2 regions of the Oceanicola sp. D3 genome follow, and region 1 is predicted to be linked to the other one. Evidence: riboswitches for the same ligand, from Rfam matches in the RefSeq annotation. Region 1 holds a riboswitch; the other holds the start of a gene.
What was found. A riboswitch is a leader RNA that binds a small molecule or an ion and turns the genes downstream of it on or off. The one in region 1 is predicted to bind cobalamin.
Positions count from the first base shown of each region.

Region 2: another riboswitch for cobalamin. It lies ahead of nrdH (glutaredoxin-like protein NrdH); the one in region 1 lies ahead of FHY55_RS02780 (TonB-dependent siderophore receptor).

Region 1 covers NZ_CP040932.1:521,926-532,294, reverse strand. Annotated here, with positions in the region: gene FHY55_RS02790 (iron ABC transporter permease) at 1-24, opposite strand, end outside; gene FHY55_RS02785 (ABC transporter substrate-binding protein) at 122-892, opposite strand; gene FHY55_RS02780 (TonB-dependent siderophore receptor) at 933-2,762, opposite strand; cobalamin riboswitch at 2,902-3,104, opposite strand; gene nhaA (Na+/H+ antiporter NhaA) at 3,259-4,485, opposite strand; gene FHY55_RS02770 (GNAT family N-acetyltransferase) at 4,582-5,253, opposite strand; gene FHY55_RS02765 (MarR family winged helix-turn-helix transcriptional regulator) at 5,250-5,723, opposite strand; gene FHY55_RS02760 (rhodanese-like domain-containing protein) at 5,784-6,170, opposite strand; gene FHY55_RS02755 (MBL fold metallo-hydrolase) at 6,180-7,079, opposite strand; gene rpsU (30S ribosomal protein S21) at 7,255-7,461, opposite strand; gene FHY55_RS02745 (COQ9 family protein) at 7,577-8,281, shown strand; gene FHY55_RS02740 (NAD(P)H-quinone oxidoreductase) at 8,289-9,281, shown strand; gene FHY55_RS02735 (DUF4760 domain-containing protein) at 9,300-9,845, opposite strand; gene FHY55_RS02730 (hypothetical protein) at 10,227-10,369, opposite strand, start outside.
Region 2 covers NZ_CP040932.1:3,349,454-3,359,822, reverse strand. Annotated here, with positions in the region: gene FHY55_RS16705 (ABC transporter permease) at 1-495, opposite strand, end outside; gene FHY55_RS16700 (ABC transporter permease) at 509-1,492, opposite strand; gene FHY55_RS16695 (ABC transporter substrate-binding protein) at 1,568-3,145, opposite strand; gene FHY55_RS16690 (GntR family transcriptional regulator) at 3,310-3,999, shown strand; gene FHY55_RS16685 (flavin reductase family protein) at 3,996-4,670, shown strand; gene nrdF (class 1b ribonucleoside-diphosphate reductase subunit beta) at 4,808-5,785, opposite strand; gene nrdE (class 1b ribonucleoside-diphosphate reductase subunit alpha) at 5,845-7,977, opposite strand; gene nrdI (class Ib ribonucleoside-diphosphate reductase assembly flavoprotein NrdI) at 7,959-8,387, opposite strand; gene nrdH (glutaredoxin-like protein NrdH) at 8,391-8,612, opposite strand; cobalamin riboswitch at 8,713-8,907, opposite strand; gene FHY55_RS16660 (homocysteine S-methyltransferase family protein) at 9,022-10,071, opposite strand; gene FHY55_RS16655 (hypothetical protein) at 10,209-10,369, opposite strand, start outside.

The sequences.
Region 1 (10,369 bases):
GGCGTAGAGGCGCGCCGGGGTCATCGGAGGGGCCTTGGGCGAAGACGCCTCGAAGGGCGGATGAGGAGCACGTGGGGGCGCTCTTTGCCGGGCTGTGCCCGCGCATCGCGGGGGGCGCGCGTCATTCCATCCCCTCCCGGATTGCGGCGAGGCGTTCGACGGTTTCGAGCACGGCGGGGGTGCCGCAGGTCCAGTCGCTATCATGCAGGTTGTCGGTGGGCACCCGCGCGCGCAGGGCCTCGACAACCGGGTGGTGAAGGATCTCTTCGGCGCGGCTTCTCGGGGCGCCGGGGCGGGCGGCGACGAGCAGGTCGGGGCTGGCGGTGGCAAGGGTTTCGAGCGGCACCACGCCACCGTAGGGCAGCCCGAGCTTTTCGGCCAGCAGGGCAAAGCCCGCGGATTTGACGATCTGGCCCGGCAGGGTGGATTGCCCGGCGGAGTAGCCATTGGCGGCATAGAGCGCGGCGAGCGGGGGCGGGCCGGGCGGCATGGGGATGGCGGCGAGACGGGCGTCGAAGGCGGCGACCTCCCGGGCGGCAGCCTCTTCGCGGCCCAGCAGGCTGCCCATCCGGGTGATGTTGGCGCGGATATCATCCAGCGTTTCAGCCGGGGCAAAGACCTCCACCTTCAGCCCCAGCCGCTCCAGCATGCGCAGGGTGTCGGGCGCGGTGAAGCTGCCTGCGATCACCAGATCGGGCGCAAGCAGGTAGACCTCTTCGGCGCGGGCGGAGTTGCCCGGCAGGGCACGGGCCTGCTCGGCAAGGGCGGACTCCTCGCCCTGAAGCATCCGGGTGACGGAAACGAGCTGGCCCGGCGCGGCGATGGCCAGCGCCAACTGGTCGGTGCAGAGGTTGATCGACACCACCCGTTCGGGCGGTGCAGCGAGGGCCATCACGGCCCCCGCGAACCAGAGCGCGAGCGCTCCGATGAGGTTAGAACTTGGCACGGAGGCCCACGTAGAAGGCCCGGTCGGCCTGACCGTAGCCATTGACGGTTTGATACTCGGCATCGGTCAGGTTCTCGATGCGGAAGTAGGCCTCGGCCCCATCGTTGATCTCATAGGTGACCATGGCGTTGACGAGGGTGTAATCGTCTCCCTCGATCGGGCGAACGAAGGTTTGCGCGTCGACGTCGAGCACATCGGCAACGTGCTGCACTTCACCGCTGAAGCTCCAGCGCGGGGCGAAATCGGCCTCGACGCCGAGCACGAGATCATGGCGAGGCACGCGGAGTTGGCGCTCGCCATCCGGATCTTCGCTTTCGGTGTAGGTATAGGCCCCGAAGAGCGCCGCCTTATCGGAAAGCGCCACGCGGCCCGAAAGCTCCAGCCCCTTGGCCACGGAGGTGCCGGGGATCTGGGTGTAGACGAAGGCCGCGTCGGAGCCGATCAGGTCTTCGACCTCGGTGTAAAACAGGGTGGCCTTCACGAAGTCATCGCCGCCCAGCCGCTTTTCGACGCCCAGCTCGGCGCTGCGCGAGGTTTCCGGCGTCAGCGTGTCATTGCCGTAGAACGGCGCGTAGAGCTCGTAGAGCGAGGGGGCGCGGAAGCCGGTGGCGAGCGAGGCACGCAGGATGAGGTCTTCCTGCGGGCGCCATGCCAGCGCCAGACGACCGGTGGTGTGGCCGCCAAAGCGGTTGTGCGCATCGTGCCGCAGGGCGGCGGAGAGGTCGAGCTGGCTGGAGGCGGCCCAGTTCACCTCGGCAAAGACGCCGGTGGTGTTTTGCTTGCCCTCAGCGGTAATGAAGGTGGCGGAGGCAAACTCCTCCTCGGTGTAATCGGCCCCGAAGTTGAGCTGCACGGCGGGCGACAGCGTGGCCTGGCCAAGATAGCGCAGCCCTTGGCGCTCGCCCTCGTAGTGGTTGCCCGAGACCGCGTAGTCCCGCTCGATGTCGTAATAGGTGGCCTCGAACTGGTGGGTCACCGCGCCAGCCTCGTAGCGGGCAAAGGCGCGCAGCCCGTTGGAGGTGCCATCGGTTTCTTCGTCGGTGTCGCCGAAGGGGAAGCCGCCGTCGATCGCCACGGTGCTCTTTTCGGCAAAGCCCGCAAGGCCGATGGTGAGCGCATCGGACAGGGCATATTCGCCATTGAACGACAGGCGCAGCGACGAGAAGCCATCGGCCTCGGTGTTGCCGTCGTTCTCATCAGCAGAGGAGAACCCGCCAAACTCGAGCCGCGCGAGGGTGACGGCAAAGTTGTGCCGGGCGCCCTTGCTGGTGATCGTGGCGGAGGTACCGAAGCTATCGAAGCTGCCAACCTCGCCTTCAAGGTAGACGTGGGTGCCCTCCTCGGTTGCGCGGCGGCTTTGCAGCGAGATCACCCCGGCGACGGCGGAGGAGCCGTATTGCGCCGATTGCGAGCCCTTCAAAACCTCGATGCGGCCAAGGCCGGAGGTGCCCATCAGGCCGAAGTCATAGGAGGGCGAGGGGGAGGATGGGTCCAGCACGTCGATGCCGTCGATCTGCACTTTCACGTATTTCTGGTGCAGCCCGCGCATCCGGATGTCGGCCAGCCCGCCGGGGCCGCCGGCGGCGGCAAGCGAAAGGCCGGGCTGGCGGGAGAGGTAGGTGGCAAGGTCATCATCGCCCGCCGTTTCCAACTCTTCGCGGGTGGTCACTTCGACGGTGGCGCCGGTGCGCTCGGTCTCTGTCTCGCCCGACAGGTCGGCGGTGACGGTGATCGTGTCGAGTTCATAGGCCTCCTGCGCGGTGAGCGCGGAGGCGGCGAGCGCGAGGGTGGCTGTGGTGGCGAGGAGGCTCTTCATGGCGCCCAAAGTCCTTGTCATGCGGCCCCCATGACAGAGGCCGGTGTGGTGAGGTGTCTTTGGAATGGCGAGGCCTTCCGCGGACGGTGCTTTCGTCACCGCTACGGAACAGACCGTTGACGCCGCGCCCCTCGCACGGGTTCAGGGTGATCGCCTCGGCAGGTCTCCTGACTTGCGGGTCATTGCGAGATGGCCGGCCTTCCCGGGGGTTCTCCCCCAGTGGCCCGTCGGCCTCGCTCTCCGCTCACAGTTGCGGGGGCAGTCGTGGCATTGGGAGTTCTTCCCGCACCACGTTCCCTTTTGCTCCGGGCTTTCGCCCGAACCGAAGCAATCTGGGGGGTAGCGCAGGAGGGACGCCAGGCGCAAGGGATTCGTTAACCCTTGGGCAGCGCCGCCCGGGGGGTGGGCTTTGGCGCCACGTTGGGCGTCATTGCCCCCGTGGTCGGCAGCGCGGGCCCGGAAAGCACGCGCTGCCGATGGGGTTGGTGGTGAGTGGCTACTCCGCCGCGGCTTCCGCCCGCTCGGCTGCGCCCGGCTGGTTGAGCGCCTCGGCCACCTCGGCTTCGCCGGGGCGCGTTACCGCCCGCAGAACGAAGTAGCCGATGAGCGCCGACACGCCGGACCCGAGCAGCACGCCAAGGCGCACCTCGTTCATCAGCAATGCATCGTCGAAGGAGAGCGAGCCGATGAAGAGCGACATGGTAAAGCCGATCCCGGCGAGGCAGGCGAGGCCGTAGATATGGGCCCACGTGACCCCGAAGGGCAGCTTGGCGAGCCCCATCTTGACCATCAGCCAAGTGGTGCCAAAGACACCCACTTGCTTGCCGAGGATCAGGCCGAGCGCCACGCCGAGCGGCACCGGATCGAGCAGCGCCCCGAAGGACATGCCCTTCAGCACCACGCCGGCGTTGGCGAAGGCGAAGATTGGGACGATCACGTAGAGCACATAGGGCGAAAGGCCGTGCTCCAGCGAGTGCAGGGGCGACTTGTTCCACTTGTCTTTCAGCGGAATGCAGAAGGCCGTTACCACCCCGGCGAGCGTGGCGTGCACGCCCGATTTGAGCACCAGCACCCAGAGCGCAACGCCGAGCAGCAGGATCGGCGCAACCCTGTGCGCCCCGCGCATGTTGCGCCAGATCATCAGCGCCAGCGGGATACAGGCAAGGAAGAGGTAATCAATCTTCAGTTCGGCGGTATAGAACAGCGCTATGATGAGGATCGCCCCCATGTCATCGAGGATCGCCAGCGTCAGCAGGAAGATCTTGAGCGAGGCCGGCACACGGGAGCCGAGCAGGGCAAGCACGCCGAGGGCAAAGGCGATGTCCGTCGCGGCCGGGATGGCCCAGCCGTGAATGGTGGCTGCATTGCCCCAGTTGAACACGAGGTAGACGAGCGCGGGCACAACCATGCCCCCCACCGCCGCCATGCCGGGCAGCACCACATCGGCGGGGTTCTTCAGCTTGCCTTCCATCAGCTCGCGCTTCAGCTCAAGCCCGATAAGAAAGAAGAAGATGGCCATGAGGCCGTCGTTGATCCACAGAAGGGCGGGTTTTTCGATGCCTTCACCGTTGACGGTGACGCCGATATAGGCCCCCAGAAACTCCTGATACTCCGGGTTGAGCGAGGAGTTCGCGATCATCATGGCGGCCACCGCAGACAGCATCAGCACGATGCCCCCGGCAGCGTCCGAGCCAAAGAATTCATCAATTTTTCTGCGGAGCATTCCCTATCCCTGTTTTTGCGCGTTTTTCCTTATGTCTTGAAATGTGGCTTTGGGTCCACCGGGTCAAGCAGATGAGGCGCGAGGTCGCAGGGTTTTTTAGCGCCGGGTGAAGATCGCGCAGGGTAGTTCGGCGCGAATTGCAAAGCCGAGGCTCTCATAGAGCTTGATCGCCGCCGGGTTGGAGGCGAAGGCGTGGAGAAACGGCATGTCACCTGACATGGCGATCTGGTGGGCGACATGGGCCGAGAGGCTGCGGGCAAGGCCCTGCCCCCGGGCCTCTGGCGCGGTGCAGACGCCGGAGATTTCGGCAAAGCCCGGCGCCGACATGCGGGTGCCGGCCATGGCGATCAGCTTGCCATCCTGCCGGACGCCCCAGAACGGCCCTAGCTCCAGCGCGCGGAGGGTGAAGGGGCCGGGTTTGGTGGCCTCGGCAAGGGTCAGCATCTCGGCGGCGTCCTCGGAGCCAAGGGGCGTGATGCGCGGATCGTCTGGCGCGGGCGGCAGGGTGCGGCAGGTAAGCTGCACACCCATGGCACGGAGGGTTTCATCAAAGCCGGGTGGCGTGGCAACGGGAGCCTTCTGCAAAAACACCGCCAGATCACCGGGCTTGGCGAGGGCTGTAAGATCCTCGGGCGCGGAGGGGTCGATGCAGGCGAAGGGGATGAGCCCGGGATCGTAGCGCAGGGCAGTGCCATGCTGCTGGGCAAGGTGGGCATGGGGGCCGGTGAGGGCGGCGTGGGCCGGGGTATCGAGCGGGTGGCTTGTCATGGGCGGTCTTTCAGCGGCTTTGCGTCGAGGCGGGCTTCGATGGTGTCGAGCATGTTCAGAAGCTCGGGGCCGAAGGGGGCGCAAAGGTCGGTCACGGCGGCGCGGGTGCGGGGCCAGGCTTTGGCGCGGGCCTCGGCCAGCAGGGTGCGGCCAGCAGGCGTGAGGGAGACAAGGCGGAGGCGGGCGTCTTGGGGGCTTGGGGCAGTGGCGGTTAGGCCAAGCGTAGAAAGCCGGGTGACGGCGCGGGTGACGCCGGGCTGCGCTGTGCCGAGGGCCGCGGCGATATCTCCGATGGGGCGCGGCTCCGGCCCGTCGAGAAAGGCGAGAAGCGGCAAGCTGGCGGCGGGCATCCGGGGGTCGATCTCGTTGAGGATGTCCTGCGTCTGCCCCTGCAACCGCTCACCGAGGCGACGGAGGCGGGAGCCGAGGGTGACAAGGCCGTGGGGGCGGAGGGCGTCAGTTTCATGCATGTGTATATAAGTGGTTATATACATGACCGTGTCAATGCCCATCGCCTCGAACGGCGCGGCTCAACCGTTAGACGGGGTTTTCCGGACCGGGGCGCCCGAGGCCATGTCGGTGGCGATATGGGTAAGGCCAGCCTTCTTCCAGCCCGCGAAGCCGTCTTGCAGATGGGCGATGCGCTCGGCTCCGGCCTCAAGGGTCTTGCGCGCCATCTTGCCCGACCGAACGGAAGAGCCGCACATGAGCACCACTCGCTTGTCGCCGTCGCTGGGCAGGAAGCGCGGGTCGAAATGCGCCATTGGCAGCAGCAGCGCGCCCTCGACACTTTCGAAGGCGTATTCGGCAGGGGTGCGCACATCGACCAGCGTGACCTTGCCCTGCGCGAGGCCATCGGCGACCTCTTGCGGGGTCCAGGTTTCGAGTTCTCCGTGATCGGTGGTTTCGGTTTTCATGGTGTCACCTCAAAAGCGGTTGGCAGGGATCTTGAAATAGGCGTGGCCGTCGCCCTCGGGCTCGGGCAGGCGGCCGCCGCGCAGGTTGACTTGTAGCGCAAACAGCATCCGGTCGGGCAGACCGAGAGTTTCGTCGCGTTCGTTGCGGAGGCGAATGAAGGCCTCCTTGGTTTGGTCGCCGCCGACATGGGGGTTGTGGGCGCGGTGCGCCGCGACCGTGGCCTCGCATTCGGGCTGCTCCCGGTCGTCGCTGCCATAGTCGTGGCCGATGAAAAGGCGGGTCTCGGCGGGCAGGGACAGAATTTCCTGAATGGAGTCCCACAGCTGTTCGGTGCTCCCGCCCGGAAAGTCGGCCCGCGCTGTGCCGGTATCGACATGCATCAGGGTGTCATGGACAAAGGCGGCATCTCCGGCAATGAGGCTGATCGAGCCAAGCGTGTGGCCGCGTGAGAGCATCACCCGCAGGTCGAGTTTGCCGAGCGCCAGCCGTTCGCCATCTGCCAGCAGCCGGTCGTAATCGCCCTTCACCGGGAAGGCCTCTGGCAGATGGTAGTAGTCGCGCCAGAGCGCGGCGATATCGGTGCACGTCTCGCCAGTGAGATGCGGCGCACCGGTGCGCTCGGCGAGCCAGTTGCCCGCGCTCAGGTGGTCGGCGTGGGGGTGGGTGTCGATGATCCACGCGGGCGCGTAGCCTTCACGCTCGATGCAGCCGAGCAGGTCTTCGGCAGCCTCGGTGCTGGTGCGGGCATGGGCGGTATCAAAATCGAGCACAGGGTCGATGATGGCGCAGGCCCGGCTTTCGGGGTCGGCGCAGATGTATTGCCACGAGCCCGTGTCGGACTCGTAAAACGCATGAACCGTGGGCCCGCCCGCGTCGGAGGTGCTGGTGATGCTGCGGCCAGTGGGCATGACGGGATCCTCCTGCGCTGGGTTCACAGGATAAACGCCTACCCCTGCGCAGTTGGTTCCATCTGCCCGCCCGGCGTGGCAACGGGGCCAGAAAACAACAAACCCCCGGGCGGAGCCGCGGGGGTCGTCGTAGGCAGAGGCCGAAGCCGCCGCCGTTCGTGTGCCGATGGGTGACTTACATCATCCCTTCGCGCTGGGCCTTCTTCCGAGCCAGCTTCCGCGCACGGCGGATCGCTTCGGCCTTTTCACGGGCTTTCTTCTCGGACGGCTTCTCGAAGTGTTGCTTGAGTTTCATCTCACGAAACACCCCCTCGCGCTGAAGTTTCTTCTTCAGAGCACGAAGCGCCTGATCGACGTTGTTGTCACGAACGCTCACCTGCATGTGGTTGTCACCACCTTTCTGATTAGAGTTGCAAGAGTTTGCAGGAGCGCGCCGTATAGCAAAGGGTCGGGCATCTGTCTACACTCCGGCGAAATTTGCCCTATGTTGCGGTGACATGACCGATCACAGCCCAGAATCCCCCGCAAAAGCTGCCATTCTCGATGCCGCCCTGCCCCATGTGGCCTTCGACGGATGGTCTGACGAGGCCCTCAAACGCGCTGCCGAGGAGGCGGGCGTGAGCGAGTCGGAGGCGCGTGCGCACTTCCCGAAGGGCGCGGTGGATCTTGCGCTGGCCTTCCATGCGCGGGGCGATGCGAAGATGCTGGCGGCGCTGGATGAGGCGGATTTGGGCGAGATGCGGTTTTCTGACCGGATTGCCCACGCGGTGCGGCTGCGGCTGGAGGCGATTGAGGGCGAGAAGGAGGCGGTGCGCCGCGCAGCCTCGCTCTTTGCCCTGCCGCAGAATGCCGCTGCCGGGGCGGGCGCGGTGTGGGGCACCGCCGATGCGATCTGGCGGGCGCTGGGGGACACCTCGGAGGATCTCAACTGGTATTCGAAGCGGGCCACGCTCTCTGCCGTCTATTCGGCCACCCTGCTCTACTGGCTGGGCGACGAGAGCGCAGGCCATGAGGCGACATGGGCGTTTCTGGAGCGCCGGATTGCCGATGTGATGCGGGTGGAGAAGGTGAAGGCGCAGCTCAGGAAGAACCCGCTGACCAAGGGGCTGATGGCCGGGCCGGAATGGCTGGCCTCCAAGGTGCGCGCCCCGCGCAGCACCCCGCCTGCCGACATGCCGGGGCATATGAGCACGAGAGACTGACAGAAGGATGGTGTTTGCAATGATGATGCGGGCGATGGAAATCTCGGAGCCGGGCGGGCCGGAGGTGTTGCAGCCAACGGATGTGACGGTGCCTGCGCCGCAGGCGGGCGAGATTGTGATCAAGGTGGCCTTTGCCGGGGTGAACCGCCCGGATGCGCTGCAACGCGCCGGGGCCTATGACCCGCCGCCCGATGCTTCCCCCCTGCCCGGGCTTGAGTGCTCTGGCGAGGTCTTTGCGGCTGGCGAAGGCGCGCGCTGGAAGGTGGGCGACAAGGTCTGCGCCCTGCTGCCGGGCGGCGGCTATGCCGAATACGTCAAATGCCCCGCCGATCATGCGCTGCCGGTGCCTGAGGGCATGGGGATGAAAGAGGCGGCCTGCCTGCCGGAAACCTTCTTTACCGTCTATTCCAACGTCTTCATGCGCGGTGGGCTGAAGGCGGGCGAGGTGTTTCTCGTGCATGGCGGCTCGTCGGGGATTGGGACCACGGCGATTCAGCTGGCCACGGCCTTTGGCGCGCGGGTGTTCACCACCGCCGGGTCGAAGGAGAAGTGCGATGCCTGCCTCAAGCTGGGCGCAGAGCGGGCGATCAACTACCGCGAAGAGGATTTCGTGGAGGTACTGAAGGCCGAGGGCGGGGCCAACCTGGTGCTCGACATGGTGGGCGGTGAGTACATTCCGCGCAACGTGCAGGCGCTGGCGATGGAGGGGCGGATGGTGCACATCGCGTTCCTCGGCGGGCCGAAGGCGGAGCTGAACTTTGCGCAGGTCATGGCGCGGCGGCTGACGATTACGGGCAGCACCCTGCGCCCGCAGTCGGTGGCGGCGAAGGCCGGGATTGCGGCAGAGCTTGAGGCCAAGGTCTGGCCACTGCTGGCCTCGGGCCGGGTGGCGCCGGTGATGGATTCGACCTTTCCGCTGGCCGAGGCCGCCAAGGCCCATGCCCGGATGGAAAGCTCGGAGCATATCGGCAAGATCGTACTGGAGGTGGCGGGGGAGTGATGCCGGCCTGATGCCGACTCAGCCGAACGGCCCCCGATCATAAGGTGGCATGTCGCGCATCCGACGGTAAAGCCAGAGCAGATGCTCAAAGACGCGCGGGTTATCACCGCGCATCTTTCGGATCGGCGCGGCGTATGTATTGACGATTGCGATGATTGTGCCCCGCAGGGTTTGCCGGACAATCAGATAATCTATCGCGCCGGAACGGACTCCGGCCGCGAGAAACTCGTATTGATTGAGCAGGAAGCGCGACGCATCAAAGAAGCTTGGAGCGTCGATGGAGGACTCTTCGGAAACGTCCCAGAATGCTGCCAACTGGTCGCTTGAGAGCGGCTTACCGAGGGGCATGGCCCGGTTTCGGACCACATAGGCGTTGATAAGGTATTCGCGGTCAGTACGGAGGGTCTGGAGCGTGTCGAGCGCATGGGCGACAGAGGCGCTGCGCCAACCGATCCAAGCATTGGCGAAAATCGCCATTGCGGCAACCGCCACACCGCCAAGCAGAACCCAGGCATTGGGAAGCACATCAGGTTGACTGGCAAGCCATACCCCTATCAAGGCCATGCCTAAGGCCAGGGTGATTATCAGAAAATAGACAAGCCAATAGCGCCTGAATGGTGGCATTCTGGCGTTTTCCCGAACTTAGGGGCTTATATGATGCCGACGGTTTCGCGTGTCATGGCTCTTATATACGCGTTCCATGCCCAAAAATCAACTGACGAGAGGTTAACGCGCCGACATTGATCTGCACATCAACTTGCCCCTACTCGGCGGCCTTTTGCCGCTCAGGGACATCGACCGCGCCACACTCTCGAGGCGGCATCCCCTACGGCGGGTCGGGCAACCTGCGTTACCGCGTCTTCGTATTCGGGCGCGAGATCGACCGGGGGCAGGATTTGAGGCCGGTCGGGCCTTTCTGAGCACACGGGCGCGGGCGGGGCTTACTTACAGGGTTGGTGCCTTCAACGGGCCGATCGCCTGTTCTATACAGACGCGCAGGGCAACATAGGAGCCCTCAGCGAGTCCATAGGCGGTGCACTCCCGGCGCAGGTCGAGTGGCAGGCTCGGCCAAAGGCTGCGCAGGACGC
Region 2 (10,369 bases), 1.2 Mb from region 1:
AGTGGCGATGGCGGTGATGAGAATGGCGATCAGGATGAAGGGCATCGACAGAAGCACATCGCCTACCCGCATGATCACATTGTCGACCCAGCCGCCGAAATAGCCCGCGATCAGGCCCAGCGACAGGCCCACCACCAGCGCCAGCATGACCGAGGCAAAGCCGATGATCAGCGAAATGCGCGAACCATAGAGCACCGCCGACAGGATATCGCGGCCCTGCGTGTCGGTGCCCAGCAGGTAGGGCCATTGGCCGCCGGCCTCCCAGATCGGCGGAATCTCGGAATTCCAGAGCTCCAGCGCCGCGAGGTCATAGGGGTTCTGCGGCGTGATCAGCGGTGCAAGAAAGGCGGTCAGCGCCACCAGCGCCAGCAGCGCCGCGGCAAAGATCGCCGAAGGATGCGCGCAGAAGGAAAACCACAGGTCGCTTTCGCGCAGGCGGGTCAACCGCGAGGGGCGTGCCGGGGCAGGCGGGGTGAGGGGAAGGGACTTTTCCATTTTGGGCTCCGGTTCAGCCATTGCCACGGGCAGAGTCGTCGCGCAGGCGCGGATCGACCCAGGCATAGGTGATGTCGACAAGGGTATTGAGGGCGACGAAGATGAAGGACACGATCAGCAAGTAGGCGGCCATCACCGGCAGGTCGACGAAGGTCACCGCCTGGATGAAGAGCATCCCCATGCCGGGCCATTGAAACACCGTCTCGGTCACAAGGGCAAAGGCGATCAGGTTGCCGATCTGCATGCCCGTCAGGGTGATCACCGGCATCAGGCAGTTGCGCAGCGCGTGGCGCCATTGCACGCGGGCGGTGGGCACGCCCCGGGCGCGGGCGAACTTGATGTAATCGGCGCGCAGGGTTTCCAACATCTCGGCCCGCACCAGCCGCATCACCAGCGTGACCTGGAAAGTCGAGAGCGAGATCGCCGGCAGCACCAGCGCCGCCCGCCCCGAGGGGGTGAGCAGCCCGGTCGACCACCAGCCAATGTCCACCGTCTCGCCGCGCCCGAAGGCGGGCAGCCAGCCGAGTGAAACCGAGAAGGCGAGGATGAGCAGGATGCCCACAACGAAACTTGGCAGGGACACCCCGATGATGGAGCCGAGTTGCAGCATATTGGCCACCCGGCTTTCTCGATAGACGGCGGTGATCACCCCGGCGGGGATACCCACCACCAGCGAGATTATGGTGGCCACCAGAACCAGCTCGAAGGTTGCCGGGAAGCGCTCCTTGATCAGCACCATCACGTCTTGCTGGTTGCGATAGGAAATCCCGAAATCACCTTGCACCGCGTTGGTGACGAAGCGGGTGTATTGGGTGACGAAGCCATCGTTCAGCCCCAGCCGCTCGCGCAGTTCGATACGGTCTTGCTGGGTGGCCTGTTCGTTCACCATCATTTCGACCGGATCGCCGAAGAAACGGAAGATCACGAAGGCCAGCAGCGCCACCGCCAGCATGACGAAGGCCGCGTTGGCGGTGCGTTTGAGAAGAAAGGCAATCATTCCGGTCTCCGATTTGGTGATACGGCGATCAAATGGGCCGGGCTGACCAAGGTGCGGCCAGCCCGGCCCGGTGCGTCAGGAGTCGCTGCCCATCCGGGCGAACCAGAGGCGCGGCTTGGCATCGGGGAAGAGCGGCATCTCGGCCACCTCCTCGGTCACCGCCCAGGCCATGGGCTGCTGGTGGAGAGGGACCATGATCATCTCGTCCTTCACCATTTGCAGGGCCTCGGTTTGCAGGGCGAGCCGCTTTTCAAGGTCCAGCTCGCTGCCAGCCGCATCAATCAGCGCGTCCAGCTCGGGGTAAGACCAGCCGCCCCAGTTGAAGACGCCGGCGTTGCCGTCTTTGGAGTGGAAGATTTGCAGCAGCGGGGAGTAGCTGTCGAGCAGCGGCAGCGTGGCCCAGCCCAGCGTATAGACATCGGTCTTGCCATTGGTCCGCTTGGGCGATTGCACCGCGCGGGGTGCCACGTCGAGCTTGGGCGAGAGGCCGATGCGCGACCACATGGAGGCGATGGCCTGGCAAAACTGCTCTTCGTTCACCAGCCCGTCGCTGAGGCAGTTGAACTCAAACTCCAGCCCCTCGGGCACGCCCGCCTCGGCCAGCAGCGCTTTGGACGCCTCGGGGTCATAGCCGGGCAGCGTGTCGAGCGCCTCGGTATAGCCCGGGATCGGCGGGGCGACGGTGGCACCGGCGGTGCGGGACTTGCCACGCATCACCTTCTGATGGATCAGGTCGAGGTCCATCGCCTTGTAGAGCGCCTCGCGCACCGCCTTTTCCTTGAACGGGTTCGGCTCGCCGGTGGTCAGCGTATCGCGGAAGGGGAAGCCGATCATCACTGTGCGCAGGTCGACGCCTTCCAGCACCTCAACATTCGGCGCGGCGGCAAGGCGCGGCAAATCCTGCACCGGGGCGTCATTGGTAAAGCTGATCTCGCCCGAGAGCAGCGCCGCCACGCGGGTTGCGGCCGAGTTTACCGGCGTCAGTTCGATCCGGTCGAGGTTGTGCTGCGGCTCGTCCCACCAATCGGGATTGACGACAAAGACGGTTTTGGCATCGGGCTGGCGGCTTTCGACGATGAAGGGGCCGGTGCCGTTGGCGTTGTAGGTGGCATAGCCCTCGGTGCCTGCGCCAACGTCGGTTGGCATCAGCGCGTCGTTTTCGGTCATCCACTCGGCGTCGAAGATGTGGATGTTGGTCAGGTCGTTGAGCAGCAGCGGGTAGGTGCCGTTCAGCGTGATGTCGACCGTGTATTCATCCACAACCTTGGAGCTGACGTAGGCAGGAAGGTTGCCTTTGAGCGGCGAGGTCTCGTGGCTCACGCGGGTGAGCGAGGCAACGACATCTTCGGCGGTGAAGGGGTTGCCGTTGTGAAAGGTCACGCCCTCGCGCAGCTTGAAGCGCCATGTGATCTGGTCGTCGAGGATCTCCCAGCTTTCTGCCAGCGCCGGCTCGATCTTCAGATCCTTGTTGTAGCGTACCAGCCCTTCATAAACGTGGTTGAGCACGTTGATGGTGAAGCTGTCACCAAAGGAATAGGGGTCGAGGGAGCCGATATCGCGGTTGGCGCCCCATTTCAGCACGTTCTCGGCCTGCGCACTGCCCGTTAAAGCAGCAACTGCCGCTGTTGCGAGCATGAGATGACGTAGTTTCATGATCTGGTCCTCTTTCAGCTGGATTGCATTTCGGAATCGGTAAAATTGGATACGATGTATATTGGCTGACACAGAGAATCCGTTTGAGCAAGCAGATTGTATCCGATTGACGTGCAAAATTGTATGCGATAGAGATTATGCGAATTTGATAGGCAGATCCGACCATGAGTGAGACCAAAACGACGCTGACGGACGCGGTGCATGACTTGCTGCGCAAGGCGATTATCGAACAGGCGCTGAAGCCGGGCATGCGGTTGCCCGAGGATACCGTGGGTGAGCAATTTGGCGTGTCACGCACCATTGTGCGCCATGCGCTGGTGCGGCTGGAGCACGAGGGGCTGGTGGTGACCCGCCGCAACCGCGGGGCCTTTGTGGCCGAGCCGTCGCGCGATGAGGCGCAGCATGTTTTTGAAGTGCGGCGCTGCCTGGAAAATGATGTGATTCGCCTGCTTTGTGAGCGTATGCCGCGCAGTGGCTATGAGCGGCTTGAGGCACATGTGCGGCAGGAAGAGGCGGTGAAGGGCAAGGATGGCCCGGTGTCGATTCGCCTCGCGGGCGAGTTTCATGTGCTGCTGGCCGAGCTCACCGGCAACCCGGTGCTGACCCGCTACGTCTCGGAAGTGGTGCTGCGCTGCTCGCTGATCATGTCGCTTTATGCGCGCAGCCACTCCTCTGATTGCGCTGTCGATGAGCATTCGCAGATCATTGCCGCGATCCGCGCCGGTGACGCTGCGCGCGCCATCGAGATCATGGAGCACCATCTCGGCGCTGTCGCGGGCCGGGCAGAGCTTTCTGCCGAGCCCGATAGTATCCAATCCATCCTCTCACACTACGGCAAGGAGCTGGCCCAATGACCCTGCAAGACGGCTACCACGCCTTTGATTTCGCCGATCTTTCGGCCCGCGAGGCCTATAAGGTGATGATCGGTACCATCGTGCCGCGCCCGATTGCATGGGTCACCACGATCTCGCCTGACGGGGTGGTCAACGCGGCGCCCTATTCCTTCTTCAACTGCCTCTCCGCCGATCCGCCGATCCTTGCGCTTGGGGTCGAGAACAAGCCGGACCGCAGCTTCAAGGATACAGGGTGGAACATCCGCATGACCGAGTGCTTCACCGTCAATATCGTTGACCGCGCGAATGTTGAGGCGATGTCGGTGACGGCCGCAGACTTCGCGCCGGAGGTGGACGAGCTGGAGATGGCCGGGCTGACGGCGATCCCGGGCGACAAGGTGAAATGCCCGCGCATCTCCGAAGCCCCGGTGGCCTTTGAGTGCGAACGCTATCTTGGCATTGCTGTCAGTTCGGCGCGCGAGATCATTCTGGGGCGGATTGTGCGCGCGCATATCCGCGAAGACATCATTGACCCGGCGACCTTCTATTCCGACCACGAAAAACTTGACGCGCTGGGGCGGATGGGCGGCAATGGCTATGCTGGCACCTTTGATTACTTCGATCTGCGCACGCCTTCGGCAGAAGAGGTGCTTGGCGCCGGGCAGAAGCAGGCGGTGGGCGGCACCAGCTGAGCCCTGAGGCGGTTGGCCCGCCAGAGCAGAAGATCGGGAGGGCTATTCGGCCTTGGCGTAGATCGCTTTGTGGCTTCAGAGGGCAAACTTTTCGCCCGCCCGTATCGCCGACAGGGCGCATCGGGGCGGGCGGCGTGTTAGAAATCCCAGTCTTCGTCTTCCGTGGCGACGGCCTTGCCGATCACGTAGCTTGATCCGGAGCCGGAAAAGAAATCGTGGTTCTCATCCGAGTTGGGGGAGAGGGCGGCCATGATCGCCGGGTTCACCTTGCAGGCCTCGTCGGGGAAGAGCGCTTCGAAACCGAGGTTCTGCAACGCCTTGTTGGCGTTGTAATGCAGGAAGTTCTTCACGTCTTCGGTTAGCCCCAGCCCGTCGTAGAGCTGTTCGGTATAGCGGGCTTCGATCTCGTAGAGGTCGAAGAGGAGGGAGAAGGCGAAGTCCTTCAGCTCGGCCCGCTCGGCCTCTGGCAGGCGCTCCAGCCCGCGCTGAAACTTGTAGCCGATGTAATAGCCGTGGATCGCCTCGTCGCGGATGATGAGGCGGATCAGGTCGGCGGTGTTGGTCAGCCGCGCGCGCGACGACCAGTGCATCGGCAGATAGAAGCCGGAGTAGAACAGGAAGCTCTCCAGAAAGACGCTGGCCACCTTGCGACGCAACGGCGAGGCGGTGGCGTCATACTCATCGAGGATGAGCCGGGATTTGGCTTGCAGGTGCTCGTTGTCGGCCGACCAGCGGAAGGCCTCGTCAACCTCGGCGGTCTGACAGAGCGTTGAAAAGACGGAGGAATAGCTGCGGGCGTGGACGGCCTCCATGAAGGCGATGTTGCTCAGCACCGCTTCCTCATGCGGTGTGATAGCATCGGCCATCAGGGTTGGGGCGCCGATGGAATTTTGGATGGTGTCGAGCAGGGTGAGCCCGGTGAACACCCGGATGGTCAGCTGCCGCTCGTCGTCGGTGAGCTGAGACCAGCTTTGGATATCGTTGGAGAGCGGCACCTTTTCGGGCAGCCAGAAATTGACGGTCAGGCGGTTCCAGACGTCGAGGTCCAGGTCGTCCTCCAGACGGTTCCAGTTGACGGCTCGGGGCACGGGGCGGGAATGGGGCAGGTCTTTCATGGCGTCGGTCCTTTGGCGGAGCGGGTGGTGGGCAGATTGCCCACCCTACGAGGGCGCGGTTACAGCGTGCAGGAGACGCAGCCCTCAACTTCGGTGCCTTCCAGCGCGGCCTGCCGGAGGCGGATGTAGTAGATCGTCTTGATGCCCTTCTTCCATGCGTAGATCTGGGCGCGGTTGATATCGCGCGTGGTGGCCTCGGCGGGGAAGAACAGCGTCAGCGACAGGCCCTGATCGACGTGCTGGGTGGCGGCGGCATAGGTATCTATTACCGCTTCGGGGCCAATCTCATAGGCATCGCGGTAAAACTCGAGGTTTTCGCCGGTCATGTAGGGCGCGGGGTAATAGACCCGGCCGATCTTGCCCTCCTTGCGGATCTCCACCTTGGCGGTGATCGGGTGGATCGAGGAGGTGGCGTAGTTGATGTAGCTGATCGAGCCGGTGGGGGGCACGGCCTGAAGGTTGCGGTTGTAGAGCCCGTGCTCCATCACATCGGCCTTCAACGCGGCCCAGTCCTTTTTGGTGGGCAGGGTGATGCCGAACTTTTTGAAGAGGGCCTTCACCGTGGCGCTCTCGGGTCGCCAGCTTTGTTGGGTGTATTTCTCGAAAAAGCCGCCGTCGGCATAGGTGGAAGCCTCGAAGCTTTTGAAACGGCGGCCCTTTTCCTGCGCCAGCGCACAGGAGGTGGCGAGCGCGTGGTAGAGCACGGCGGCAAAATAGACGGAGGTGAACTCCACCCCTTCGGGCGAGCCGTAGTGGATGCGCTCGCGGGCGAGGAAGCCGTGCAGGTTCATCTGCCCGAGCCCGATGGCATGGCCCTCGTCATTGCCCTTGCGGATGGAGGGCACCGAGTCGATGGCCGACATTTCGCTCACCGCGTTCAGCGCTCGGATCGCGGTGCCGACCGAGCTGCCAAGGTCGCCGCCGTCCATCGCGCGGGCAATGTTCATGCTGCCGAGGTTGCAGGAAATATCGGTGCCCATTTGGGCGTAGCTCAGGTCGTCGTTGAACGCCGACGCCTCGTTGACCTGAAGGATCTCGGAGCAGAGGTTTGACATGGCGATACGGCCCGCGATCGGGTTGGCGCGGTTCACCGTGTCCTCGAACATGATGTAGGGGTAGCCGCTTTCAAACTGGATCTCGGCGAGGGTCTGGAAGAAGGCGCGGGCGTTGATCTTTTTCTTCCGGATCTTCGGGTTGTCGACCATCTCGTCATAGTTTTCGGTGACGGAAATCTCGGAGAAGGCGCAGCCATAGACGCGCTCAACGTCATGGGGCGAGAAGAGATACATATCCTCGTTGCGCTTGGCGAGCTCAAACGTCACATCGGGGATGACCACGCCAAGGCTCAGCGTCTTGATGCGGATCTTCTCGTCGGCGTTCTCGCGTTTGGTGTCGAGAAAGCGCAGGATGTCGGGGTGGTGGGCGTTGAGATAGACGGCCCCCGCCCCCTGCCGCGCGCCAAGCTGGTTGGCGTAGCTGAAGGAATCCTCCAGCAGCTTCATGACCGGGATCACGCCGGAGGACTGGTTTTCGATCCCCTTGATCGGGGCGCCGTGCTCGCGGATGTTGGTGAGCATCAGGGCCACGCCGCCGCCGCGTTTGGAGAGTTGCAGCGCCGAATTGATGCCGCGCCCGATGCTTTCCATGTTGTCTTCTAGCCGCAGCAGGAAGCAGGAAACGAACTCGCCCCGTGCCTTCTTGCCCGCGTTCAGAAAAGTGGGCGTGGCGGGCTGGAAGCGGCCCGAGAGGATCTCTTCCATCAGTTGCATCGCCAGGGCCTCGTCGCCGCGCGCCAATGCGAGGGCGTTCATCACCACACGGTCCTCGTAGCGCTCAAGGTAGCGCTGCCCGTCCCGCGTTTTGAGCGTGTAGGAGGTGTAATACTTGAAGGCACCGAGGAAGGTGGGAAAGCGGAATTTCTTGCCATAAGCCGCATCCCAGATCGCCCGCTGGAAGTTGCGCGAATACTGGTCCAGCACTTCCGGTTCGTAATAGCCCTCGTCCACGAGGTAGCCGAGCTTCTCATCGAGCGAATGGAAGAACACAGTGTTCTGGTTAACGTGCTGCAAAAAATACTGCCGCGCCGCCATCCGGTCGGCCTCGAACTGGATGTTTCCTTGCGCGTCGTAGAGGTTCAGCAACGCGTTCAGCGCGTGGTAGTCCAGATCGGCGGTTACGCTTGCGTCAAGCATGGTGTTTCCTCTTGCTCGGCCCAGAAACGGGCCAGCCCGTCACGGATGCGGGCGGTGTCTTCGGGGGTTCCGGCCAGCTCGAAGCGGTAGAGCAGCGGGACGTTGCATTTGGCGGCGATGATCTTGCCCGCAAGGGCAAAGCTGGCGCCGAAGTTGCGGTTGCCACCGGCGATGACGCCGCGCAGCAGGCGGCGTGCGCCGGCGTCGTTCAGTAGCCGGATCACCGGCTTTGGCACCGCGCCGCGGCCCTGCCCATCTGCGAAGGTCGGGCAGATCAGCACGAAGGGGCCGTCGATCGCGGGGAGCGGGTCAGCGGGCCGTTGCGGCAGGCGGGTGGCGGGCAGGTCCAAGCGTTCAATCAGCCGATGCGTGTTGTTCGACCGGCTCGAATAGTAGACCAGCCCGCTCATGGCTCAGGACAGCCGACCGATCATGTCGGGGCGAAAGCCTGCCCAGTGATCCTCGCCGGCGATCACAACGGGGGCTTGGCGATAGCCCAGCCCGGTGACGTGCTCCATAGCGCCTGCGTCTTCTGTCAGGTCGACGACCTCGTAAGGCAGGCCGCGCGCGTCGAGCGCACGGGTGGTTGCGCTGCATTGCACGCAGGAAGGCTTGGAATAAACGGTGATTGTCATTGCTCTGTCCCCATAGTTGTTTTGTCAGACAGGGGAGAAGGAACATGAAGCGGATGGCCCTTACAGGCTCCGTTCACGCGCCCGGGCCCTCCGCCCGCACTCGTCGTCGTGTTGCCTTGGCAGGTCTCCTGGCTTTGCGGCTCAACCGCCTTGGCCCCCTTCCCGATGCGTGGATGCATCAGTGGTTACGGGCCTCGGCTTGCCGCTTACAGTTGCGGGGGCAGCGCCGGTCTTTCACCGGCTTCCCTTTTCACCTGTGACGTGAATCACGGGCACCAAAGCAACATCATATAGATGCTTATCGCGATGAGCTGTCAACATGTAGATCGGCGCCGCCGGGTGAAAATTCTGCACCGCGCTTGCTGCACCACGTGGCCCGGCGGCGGATCGGGCCGCCGGGCCTTGCCAATCAGGCAGTTTCGCCAAGGGCCTTGATGTGGGCGGGGAGCCGGGTGTTGGTGCCATACATGAAGTGATTTTCCATGCGCTCGGAGTAGCGGCTGGCCTCGGTGGTGCGCCCGACCGCTTCCGAAACTTCGCGGATCAGCATCGGGTTGGCCCCGCAGCAGACGCCGAGATAGTTGATGCCCAGCGCGTAGGCGTCACGCGCGAAGGCCCCGATCTCGTAGCGATTGCAAAACATCGGGTCGAGCGCGGTCGGGAAGGTGCGGCCATGGGGGGCAGGGCAGGTGCAATCGCCGGTGTCGCTGAGGTTGAAGAAGGTCGGTTCATCCGCGCGCGTGCGATAGGGGATCGGCAGGGCACCGACATGGCAGGACACCGCCGCACGCACCTTGCGCAGCCACGGCATCATGGTTTGCGGCCCGCGAAAGCAGTTGAGGCCAACAACATCTGCGCCGCCCTGTTCCAACTGCTGACAGGTTTCCACAATGCCGGTGCCGTCCATCATCTCGCTGGCCGCCATGGGGGCGAGGGTCAGAACGACCGGGAGGCCGGAGGCGCGGGCCACCTCAAGCGCGCAAAGCGCCTCGCCCGCGTAGTAGAAGGTTTCGCCAATGATGATATCGGCCCCTTCATCGACGGCCCAGCCGACCATTTCTTCAAACATCGCCCGCACCTCGGCCTGTTTTGCCCTGTCGTCCGGCGACCAGATGTTGGTGTTCGAGATATTGCCTGCCATCAGGTTGCCCGGCTTTGCATCGGCAACCTCGCGGGCGATCTTCAGCGAGGCGCGGTTGAGCGGCTCCAGCAGGTCTTCCTTGCCGATCACCCGCATCTTCTCGCGGTGGCCGTTGTAGGTGAACGCCTCGACGATATCGCTGCCCGACCGCTGAAAATCGACATGCAGGTTGCGCAGCGCATCGGGGTGTTCCAGCGCCACCTCGGGCACAAACTCGCCCGCCGTGAGATAGCCCCGGCGCTCCAGTTCGAAGAGGAAGCCCTCGGCGCAGATGAGGGGGCCAGCGTTGAGCCGGGTTTTCAGTTGGTTCTCATTCATGGATCCGTCCTTTCTCGTTGATCCGTCCATGACCATGGTTTTTGAAAGCCGAGCCTCGCGGGCTGCGTGCAACGCGCAGCTTGCTGCAATGGTCCTCGGTCAGGCCGCAGGATTGGGTGCGGCCGTGTTCACAAAGGTCAGAGGGCGATGCGCCAGATGCGCCGGGCACCAGCCCCGCCGCGCCGCCTGCGTGGCGGAAGCGAAAGGGGCAGGGGGGCGGGCGATGTGAGCGACTGCTTCAACAGGGCGCAAAATTCGGCCACGGCGGGTGACAGGCTGATGTAGGGCGCGGCCATGG